Regions from separate parts of the Paracoccus sp. SJTW-4 genome, predicted to be linked through region 1. Evidence: riboswitches for the same ligand, from Rfam matches in the RefSeq annotation. Region 1 holds a riboswitch; each other region holds the start of a gene.
What was found. Region 1 has a riboswitch for cobalamin ahead of RSP45_RS12280 (TonB-dependent receptor plug domain-containing protein). Riboswitches for the same ligand answer to the same signal wherever they lie in the genome.
Positions count from the first base shown of each region.

Region 2: it holds a riboswitch for cobalamin, as region 1 does, so the genes downstream of both, RSP45_RS00375 (TonB-dependent receptor plug domain-containing protein) here and RSP45_RS12280 (TonB-dependent receptor plug domain-containing protein) in region 1, are expected to answer to the same signal.
Region 3: it holds a riboswitch for cobalamin, as region 1 does, so the genes downstream of both, RSP45_RS02025 (energy-coupling factor ABC transporter permease) here and RSP45_RS12280 (TonB-dependent receptor plug domain-containing protein) in region 1, are expected to answer to the same signal.

Region 1 covers NZ_CP136681.1:2,503,207-2,506,475, forward strand. Annotated here, with positions in the region: gene RSP45_RS12275 (NnrS family protein) at 1-1,119, shown strand, start outside; cobalamin riboswitch at 1,206-1,410, shown strand; gene RSP45_RS12280 (TonB-dependent receptor plug domain-containing protein) at 1,542-3,269, shown strand, end outside.
Region 2 covers NZ_CP136681.1:77,669-80,937, forward strand. Annotated here, with positions in the region: gene RSP45_RS00375 (TonB-dependent receptor plug domain-containing protein) at 1-1,519, opposite strand, end outside; cobalamin riboswitch at 1,501-1,699, opposite strand; gene RSP45_RS00380 (CAP domain-containing protein) at 2,078-2,638, opposite strand; gene RSP45_RS00385 (acyl-CoA synthetase) at 2,834-3,269, shown strand, end outside.
Region 3 covers NZ_CP136681.1:405,757-409,025, reverse strand. Annotated here, with positions in the region: gene cobF (precorrin-6A synthase (deacetylating)) at 82-822, opposite strand; gene RSP45_RS02025 (energy-coupling factor ABC transporter permease) at 874-1,551, opposite strand; cobalamin riboswitch at 1,605-1,824, opposite strand; gene RSP45_RS02020 (cobyrinate a,c-diamide synthase) at 1,864-3,177, opposite strand; gene cobM (precorrin-4 C(11)-methyltransferase) at 3,174-3,269, opposite strand, start outside.

The DNA of each region.
Region 1 (3,269 bases):
TACGCCGCGCTGTGGCCGCTGGCATGGGTGGCGCTGTGGGGGTTCGACCTGCCCTTTGCGCGGAACATCCCGCCCGGAGTCTGGCACGCGAACGAGATGGTGTTCGGCGCCTGGGGCGCGGCGCTGCTGGGTTTCCTGACCACGGCTGCGCCGGAATGGACCGACACCCCGCGGCTGCGGGGCGGGGCGCTGTGGGTGCTGGCGGCGCTGTGGGGGGCGGCGCGGGTCGCGGGGCTGGTCGGCGCCGACGCGCTGGTCCTGCCCGCGATGCTGGCCGACATGGGCTGGCTGGTGCTGCTGATCGCCTATCTTCTGCAGCTGACCATCCGCCAGCGCAGCACCCGCGTCGTGGTCTTTGCCGCATGGCTGTTCGCGCTGGCGGTGGGCTGCATGATGGCGCGGCTGGCGATGCTGGCGGGCGACGGCGTGGCCGCGGCCGAGTGGCTGCGGCTGGCCGGGCTGACCTTCCTTGGCCTGCTGAGCCTGGCGCTGTCGCGCATCACCGTCCCGATCACCAATATCGTGCTGGACCCGTCCGAGCGCAGCTCTCCGTTCCGGCCGCATCCGGGGCGGCGCAATCTCGCGGCCGGGCTGGTGGCGCTGGCGCTGGCCGCAGAGATCGCCGGCCTGTCGCCCGCGGTCGCCGGCTTCCTGTGGATCGCCGCCGGCGCCGCCTTCATGGACCGCATGGCCGAGGGCTTTGTCGGCCCCGAGGCGCTGCGGGCCGAGATCATGGTGCTGATGGGGGCCGCGGGCTTTGCCGGGCTGGGGCTTCTGGGACTGGGCGCGGCCGGGCTGGGCGCCCCTTGGGCCGCGGCCGGGCCGCTGCATCTGGCGCTGATGGGCGGGCTGGGGCTCGGCGTGCTGGCGGTGCTGGCAATCGCGGGGCGGTTCCATACCGGGCAGGGGCTGGGCCTCAACCTGGCCACGCGGGCAGGGTTCGCGCTGGCCGCCGCGGCGGTGCTGCTGCGGGCGCTGCCGGACATGGGGCTGGCCCCTTGGCCCCCCGGCCCGCTGCACCTGCTGGCCGTGGTCCTGTGGGCGGCGGGTTTCCTGCTGTGGCTGGCCGACTACTGGCCCGCGATCCGGCGGCTGGAGCCGCCCGCCCCGCCGGGCTGAAATCCGGCGCAACGGCCGGGGCAGGGGCCCGAGCAAGCCGCGCCCATCGGCCCGCGCAATCGCCTTGACTTTGCCGAACGGTTTGCCATGACAGGGGCAGCTTTGGTTCCGGCGGCTTGCCGCTGGATTAAAAGGGAACTGCGGTGCGCCTGAGGGCAAAGCCGCGGCTGCCCCCGCAACTGTAAGCGGCGAGCGACGGCCGACCATGTCACTGGGACCCAATGTCCCGGGAAGACCGGCCCGAGCCCTGACCCGCGAGCCAGGAGACCTGCCCAAGCGATCACCCATTTCCTGCGCGGGGCGCGCATGGAAAGCGGCCTCCCGCAGCGGTGACACCCAACCGGTCTGCGGGGAAGGTGCGCCTTTTTCCCGCCGGCCAATCTGTAATCCGCAGGCGCCGCCTGCGTGGGAAAGGCAATGTCATGATCCGCCCCCAGATCCCAGGGATCGCTTTTTGTGCGGCGCTTGCGCCGATGGCCGTCCTCGCGCAGGACGCGGGACTGCCCGATACGCTGACCCTCGACCCCATCGTGATTTCCGGCGGGCTGACGCCGCTCGCGGCGGAAAACTACGCCCGCTCCTACACCGTGCTGACGGCCGGGGACATGGCCGCCGCCGGCGTGACCTCGGTGCAGGATGCCCTGCGGCGGGTGCCGGGGGTGGCGGTCACCTCGACCGGCGACAGCTATACGCAGGTCCGCATCCGGGGCAGCGAGTTCAGCCACGTGCTGGTGCTGATCGACGGGGTCGAGGCGAACTCGCCCAGCGGCGGCTCGTATCTGTTCACCGGCATGGACCTTGCGGAGATCGACCGGATCGAGGTGCTGCGCGGCCCGCAATCGACGATCTACGGCTCGAACGCCGCCGCGGGGGTGATCTCGATCACCACCACCCAGGCGGGCAAGCCGGGCCTGTCCTACGGCGGCGCGGCCGAGGTCGGGGGGCTGGGCACGCGCGCGGCCTCGACCTACATCCGCCAGCGCAGCGAGCGCGGGGCGCTGAGCCTTTCGCTGTCCGCCCGCAATATCGACGGCGACGACGATTCCCGCAGCGGCGGCGACAAGGATTTTAACGACCTCACCACCGCGGCGCTGGGCGGGTCCTACGCGCTGACCGACGAGGTGACCGCCGGCTTCACCCTGCGCCGCAGCTGGCAGGACTACGGCTACGACACCACCACCTCGCCAGTGGATGATCCGCGTGACTATCAGCTGGACGCGCCGCTGACCGCGAAGCGGGGCGAAAGCTATGGCGCGCTCTGGCTCGAGGCCGCGGCGCTGGACGGCAGGCTGCACAGCCGGCTGGCGTTGTCGGGCATGAACCAGACGCTGGATCATTTCGACGCGGGCGTGGCCACATCCGACGACCGCTCGACCCGCCGCAGCCTGCGCTATACCGGCAGCTTGGCGCTGGATGGCCGCGACGCAAGCAGCGCCGACCAGAAGCTGATCGTTGCAGCCGAAACCGAGCGCGAGACCTATCGTTCCAGCTACAACCCCGGCGGCACCTATCAGCGTGACACCCATGCGCTGGCGCTGGAATATCAGGGCCGCTTTGCCGATGGCGTCTCGGTGCAGGCCGGGGTGCGGCGCGAGTTCAACGACGTGTTCCGCGATGCGACGACCTGGAATCTTGCAACGGCATGGCAGGTGCCGGGGCAGGATCTGCGGCTGCGGGCCGCGGCCGGCCGCGCCCATGTCAACCCGACCATGTTCCAGCAATACGGCAATGTTCCCGGCGTCTGGGAAGGGAACCCCGACCTGAAGCCCGCGCGCAGCATGAACTATGAGCTGGGTGCCGATCTGGGGTTTGCGGGTGGACGCGGGCTGGCCTCCTTTGCGGTCTTTCAAAGCAAGATCGACGACATGATCACCGGCACCGCCGACAGCGCGGTCAACGCGCCCGGCACCAGCACCCGCAAGGGGTTCGAGCTGGGCGTGAGCCTGCAGGCGACCGACAGCCTGTCGCTGGGCGCCGACTATACCTATGTCGACGCGGCCCAGGCCAACGGCCTGCCGATCGTGCGCGCGCCGCGCCACCAGCTGGGCCTGCGCGCCAGCCAGGGTTTCGCCGCAGGGCGCGGGCTGGCGTCGGTGGATATCCGCCATGTCAGCGGCACCTATGACATGGAGTGGTTCGGCTGGGACTAC
Region 2 (3,269 bases), 900 kb from region 1:
CGATCTCATAGCCCAGACTGGTTTCTGGTGTCAGGTCGGGGTTGCCACGATAGTCACCCGAATATCCGAACTGCTGAAACATGTCCGGGTTGACCGTCGCGCGCCCGACGGCGCTGCGCAGCCGCAGGTCGCCATCCGGTAGTTGCCAGGATGCCGCCACGTTCCACGAGGTCGCGTCGTGGAACACATCGTTCAGATCGCGGCGCAACCCGGCCTGGATGCTGGTGCCATTGTCGAACATCCCCTGATATTCAAGGGCGACCGACGTCATGTCGCGTTCGTAATCTCCAGAGCCATAAGAAGAATAGTTGACATAGGTTTCCCGCTGTTTCCCAATTGCAAAGTTCAGCTTTTGTGCAGCGTTGCGGGCAAGGGGCCCGTCGATGGCCCATGTTCCAGTGTAGCGCAGGGAACGCCGGCGCGAAGCGTCACCATAATCCGGCGCGCTTTCGCGGAAATGGTCCGTATCCTGGTTCATCCCGGACAAGGTCAGGCGATTCAGCAGCCTGCCGGCCATCGCTTCGGCCTCGGTCCAGAGCGAGCCATAGGTCTCATCTCGGTCTGCGGTCAGGTCGGCGTCAATGACATAGTCGTCGGGATTGTTGTCTTCGGCCGATACGGCTTCATCATACCCATATTTCTGCCAACTCCGGCGTAGCGTGAAGCCGGTGGTAATGCCGTCCCCAAGCTCGTAGGAGCCGTCGAGGACCACCGTCTCGCGGTCGTTGAAATCACGGTCGCCGCCGGGGGTCCGTGAGGTGTCATCGCCATCGGTATGTCGGGCTGCGGCGGATAAGCTGAGACTGCCGCGAGCGCCTGCCGCGCGGACAAAGACATTGGCGGCGCGGGTGTTCTGCCCCCCGAATTCTACGCCTGCGCCATAGCTCAGTCCCGGTGCTTCGGCGCGCCTGGTCGTAATCGAGATCACCCCCGAGGTGGCATTGGGACCGTGGATTGCCGATTGCGGGCCGCGCAGGATCTCGATCCGCTCGATATCCGCGGCCAGCATACCGCTGAAGCCATAGTCGCCGCTACCAGGGGAATTGGCTTCCACGCCGTCGATCAGCACCAGCACATGATTGGATTCGCCACCCCGGATGCGAATGCCAGTCAATGTCTCGCCGGTCGAGGCCACGGAAACTCCCGGCACGCTACGCAGTGCGTCCTGCACCGTAGCAAGGCCGCGTGTCTCGATCTCCTCGCCGGTCAGGACGGTATGGGCGCGGGCAAATCCATCGGCGGCAAAGGGAGTCAATCCCCCCGACAGGATGATCGGGTCCAGCAGGATCGGCTCCTGCGCCCGCGCGGGGGCGGCGGTGGTCAGCGCAAGCGCCAGCGGTGCGGCGGTCAGGCCAAGGCGGCGGAAGGGTTCGGACATGGCGGTCCCCGGGTCGGGCGGCGGCGGTGGCGGCCGCGGATTGGAATCGGTCCGGGGGAAGCCCCGCAGACAGTGCTGGTTCACCGCTGCGGCTGGCCGCTTCGCTGGCGCGCCCCGCACCATCGAAAGGGTGATGTCCAAGCAGGTCTCCTGGCTTGCGGGTCAAGGCGGGCGCCGGCCTTCCCGGGGCTGCGGCCCCAGTGGCTCAGTTCGGCGCCGCTCTCCGCGCACAGTTGCGGGGGCAGCTACGGTTCCGGCCCGGGGGCCGTCCGTATTCCCTTTCAATCCGGCGAGGCCGGAACTTGGACAGCGGCAGATAGGCCGGAAGCCGGGCTTGCGTCAATGACCCGCGGCGCGGAGGGGGGCAGAACGGCCCCCACCCCCTGCGGCGGACGAATGGTGCGTGGCGAGCAGGCGCGAGGGCGGAAGCGGGCGGGGGAAGCAACCCAACCGGCCGGAGATCGGAGGCGGATGTATCCGCGCGGCGGGATCGGGTGCGAGGCCGCTTGGAAGGTAAGCGGCGGGGGGCGAGAAAGAAACAGTGCGGCCCCGGCGGCAGGGGACACGCGCGTGTGGCAGGACGCGGCCAGTCCGAAACCCCCTGAGCAGGTGCAACATGATGACGTATGGCCGCGCAGCGACCCAGGGCGCGCCGCGGGGCAGGCGGGAATCAGCCCCTCCCCGCAGGCCCAGGGACCCTTAGCGGCCCCGGGGCGCGGCGTAGATCGCGGCCCAGAACATGGTGCGGCCATCGGCCGCAACTGCGCGGCCGATGCCGAAATCCGTCGCCTGCGGCAGCATGATGTTGCGAAGATGCCCGTCCGAGCCGTTCCAGGCGTGCAGCACCTGTTCCAGGCTGAAGGGCCCGGCGGCGATGTTCTCGGCGGTGATGGCGGGCTTGTAGCCCACCCCCTTGACCCGCTGCGACGGGCCCTTGCTGGCAGAGCCGCGATGCGCCATCTGCCCGCGCATCGCCATGTCGCAGGCGTGGCGGGCCGCGGCCTCGGCCAGCTTGGGGTTGGGGCGCAGCGGCTGCAGCCCGGCGGCGGCGCGGCGGGCGCTGGTCACCTGTGCGGCGGCCTTGTTCTCGGCGGCGGCGGTGGCGAAGCACTGCGCCTGCCCGGGGGCGGCGGCCTGCACCAGGATGTCACCCGACACCTGCCGGATCCAGGCCGGGCGCGGGATTGCCGGTTCCGCCTGCATCACCGCGGGAAGCGCGATCATCACCCCTGCGACGATCAGCGAAATCAGCTTGTCCATGTCGGTCTTTGTCCAGAGCCACTTCCGTAAAGAACAACCAGAAGGAGTGGCGCCCTGACAAGCTTCAAGTAATTAAACTTGTTAACACCCCGCTGGTTGACGCCGCGTTCCGGCAGTCTTTCGCCTTGGATAACTTGCCCAACAGGCAGAACTCGGCGCATCCTTTCGGGAATGCGCCAACAAGGGGGGAAACGGATGTCGCGCTTTGCCAGCATTGCCGATCGGGACCGTATCGAGGCCGAGATGCCCTATGCCGAGCGGCCCTTGCCAAAGACGATCTATGCGTTCCTCAGCCGCACCCGCGCGCTGCACCCGCAGCGCCCGGCGCTGGGGTTCCAGCTGCTCTCGGACCCGAAAAGCCGCAAATGCGAGCTGAACTGGACCGAGTTCCACGAGCGCGTCACCGAAGCCGCGAACCTGTTTCGGTCGCTGGGGGTGAGGCCGGGGGACACGGTCGCCTATCTGCTGCCCAACTGCCTGGAAACGCCGACGGTGCTGCTGGCCGGGGCGACCGCGGGGATCGTCAACCCGATCAACCCGCTGCTCGAGCCCGAGCAGATCGCCAGCATCCTGCGCGAAAGCAACGCCAAGGTGCTGGTGACGCTGAAATCCATGCCCAAGACCGATGTCG
Region 3 (3,269 bases), 1.2 Mb from region 1:
TCCATCCATGCCGCGGCTCCTTCTGGCGTCATTGCCCCTCATCTAGGGCAGACGGCGGGCGACCGAAAGGCTTCTGCGGCGTCAGGGGCCGGAATCAGGTTGCCGGGCCAGCAGATAGATGTCCATCACCCAGCCGTGGCGGGCGCGGGCGGCGGCGCGGGCGGCAATGATGCGGGGCCCGGCCTCGGCCAGCGGGCCATGGTCCAGCAGCTGCCGCGCCATCCCGACGCAAGCGCCCCACCAGATGTTGACGCCCCTCGGATCCAGCGTGCGGAAGGCGCAATCCCCGTCCAGCATCACCGCCACTCGGTCAGCGCCCGGCGGCCAGCCGTGGTCGCGCAATTGCCGGCCGGTGGTGATGACCACCGGGCGGCCCAGATCGTTCAGCGGGATCCCATGCGCCGCGGTCAGCGCCTGCAGGGCGGTGATGCCGGGCACCACGCGGACACGCGGCGCCGGGCGCAGCCGCGCCGCGATCCGCAGGGTGGAATCGTAAAGCGATGGGTCGCCCCAGACCAGCAGCGCCACCCGCCCCGTGCCGGGGGGAATGGCCGCGCCCCAGGCGGCGGCCAGCGCGTCGTGCCAGTCCTCGACCCCTGCCAGATAGCCGGCGTCCGCGCGCCGCGCGGGCACGGCAAAGCGCCCGCGCGGGACCGCGGGCGCCACCGCGTCGCAGATCGCGTCGCGCAGGGCGGCAAGCTCGGCCTTGTCCTCGCCCTTGTCGGGGATCAGCACCAGATCGGCCGAGCGCAGCGCGGCTTCCGCCTCGCGCGTCAGGTGATCGGGGTTGCCGGTGCCGATGCCGATCAGCAGCAGTTCCATGCCTGCCTCGTTGGAAATGGCGCGGCCCGCCAAAGGCCGCGCCGTTGAGGTTCAGGCCGCGTGATGCAGCCGCCGCGTGACCAGCGCCGAGCCGCGCAGGCCGCGCAGCGATTTCGCCGCCGCCAGCACCGCCAGATCGGCCAGCGGCTCGATCACGATCACCAGCATGTAGGCGGCGCCGAAACTGCCGATCGCGGCCAGCGTGTCGACGGATACCCCTTGCCCGTAAAGCACCCAGAACGCCACCCAGGCGACCACGCCCGCCTGATAGGCGGTCGACAGCGCCAGCGCCTGCCCATAGCGCAGATCGACATAGGGGGTGCCCGGCGCGATGATGCGCCGCGCTAAGGCCTCGATCCCGAACAGCGGCACCAGCAGCGTGGTCAGGTTCATCCCGAATTGCGGCAGGTCGAAGGGGGCAAAGAACAGCCCCTGCACCAGCAGCCCCAGCCCCAGCCCGACCGCCGCGGGCGCCGCCCCGAACAGCAGCAGCAGCGTCGAGCCGAGGATGAAATGCACCTCGCTGACGCCGACCGGGAAATGCGGCAGCACCTCAAAAAAGGTGAAGACGGCGGCGGTGGCCAGCCCGCTGCGCAGCAGCAGCGAGCCCGCGCCCTGTTCGCGGATCGCATTGAGCGCCATCCAGCCCGCATAGCCCGCGGCACCCGCGGCGGTCGCGTAGCTCAGCACGATCTTGGTGGCGTCAACGACGCCCGGTTCGATATGCATGTATCCCTCCTGCCCGTCATCCCCGACGGCAATGTGGTTGGTTGGGGCGCGGAATGCCCCGGGGCTTTGACGGCAGGTCTCCTGACTCGCGGGTCGGGGCCGGTCCCCTGGCCTTCCCGGCCCATGGGCCAGTGGCGCAATCGGGGGCGGCTCGCCGCTTACAGTTGCGGGGGCAGTCGCGGGTTTGGCGCCTGATGGCTACACCTCACCGCGTTCCCTTTTCATCCCCGTGCGGTTTTTCCGGCTTGGGGAACCGTCTGTTGCGATGTGCCAGCATGGGCGGGTTGCGTCAAGGATCGCTGGCCCCAAAGACTAACTGGCAGCCGCAATCAGGTGAAAGAACGTCCCGGTGACATTCCCGCGGCGCGAGCCGGTGCCGGGCAGCTCCGCCCCCGTCGCATCCCGCACCAGCGCCAGCGCCGCGTCGGGTTGGGCGGTGGTGGTGGCATAATGGAACTCATGCCCGCGCAGCCGCGTCCCCGGCGGGTGGCCGGGCATCGGCGCGCGCAGCTCGGCCAGCCGGTATCCGAGGTTCATCCGGCGCTTGGCAAAGCTGGTTTCCAGCCCCAGCAGCCCGGTCATGCGGTGCCTCGTGCCGTCCGCCGTGACCAATCCCTGCCCCAGCACCATATAGCCGCCGCATTCGCCATGCACCGGGCGAGAGGCCGCGAAATCCGCCAGCGCGCGGTGGAAATTTCCAGCTGCCGCCAGCCGCCCGGCGTGAAGTTCGGGATAGCCGCCCGGCAGCCAGCAGACATCGGCCGCAGCGTCCGGCCCCTGATCGGCCAGGGGCGAAAACGTCACCACCTCGGCCCCCGCCGCCCGCCAGCCGGCCAGCAGATGCGGGTAGACAAAGGAAAACGCCGCATCCCGCGACAGGGCGATGCGCTGGCCGGGGGGCGTGACCGGCAGGGGCGCGGCGGGGGGCAGGATGCCGCTTGCCGCCGCCCTTATCGCGGCAAGATCGCAATGCGCGGCGATGAACTCGGCCAGCGCGTCGATGCGGGCGGTCAGGTCCGACTGTTCCTCGGCCTGCACTAGCCCCAGATGCCGCTCGGGCAGTTCCAGATCGGGGCGGCGGGGCAGCGCCCCCAGCACGGTGATGCCCGCTTGCGCCATGCCGTCGCGCACCAGCGCCTCGTGGCGGACTGAGGCGACGCGGTTCAGCACCACCCCCGCCAGTTGCAGATCGGGACGCAGCCGTGCGAACCCCAGCGCGGTCGCCGCCGCCGATTGCGCCTGCCCGGACACATCCAGCACCAGCAGCACCGGCCAGCCGGTCAGCGCCGCCAGCTCTGCCCCGCTGCCGGTGCCGGCCTCACCCGGCAGCGCCACCCCGTCGAAGAGCCCCATCGAGCCCTCGGCGATCGCCAGATCCGCATCCGCCGCGGCGCCGACCAGCCCGGCGATGCGCGGCGCCGCCATCGCCCAACTGTCAAGGTTGAAGGACTGCCGCCCGGTCGCCGCGGCATGAAACCCGGGATCAATATAGTCGGGGCCGTTCTTGAAGGGTTGCACCGCCAGCCCCTGCGCGCGAAACGCCGCCATCAGCCCCAGCGCCACGGTGGTCTTGCCGGTCCCCGAGGCCGGCGCGGCGACGATCAACCCAGGGGTCGCCGCGCTCATTCCGGGTACCTCGGGGCGCTGCCCACGGGGCGGAAGCGGCGGTCGTAATCGCCCGCGTAAAGCCGGCTTTCGGCGAAACCTTCCTGCGCCAG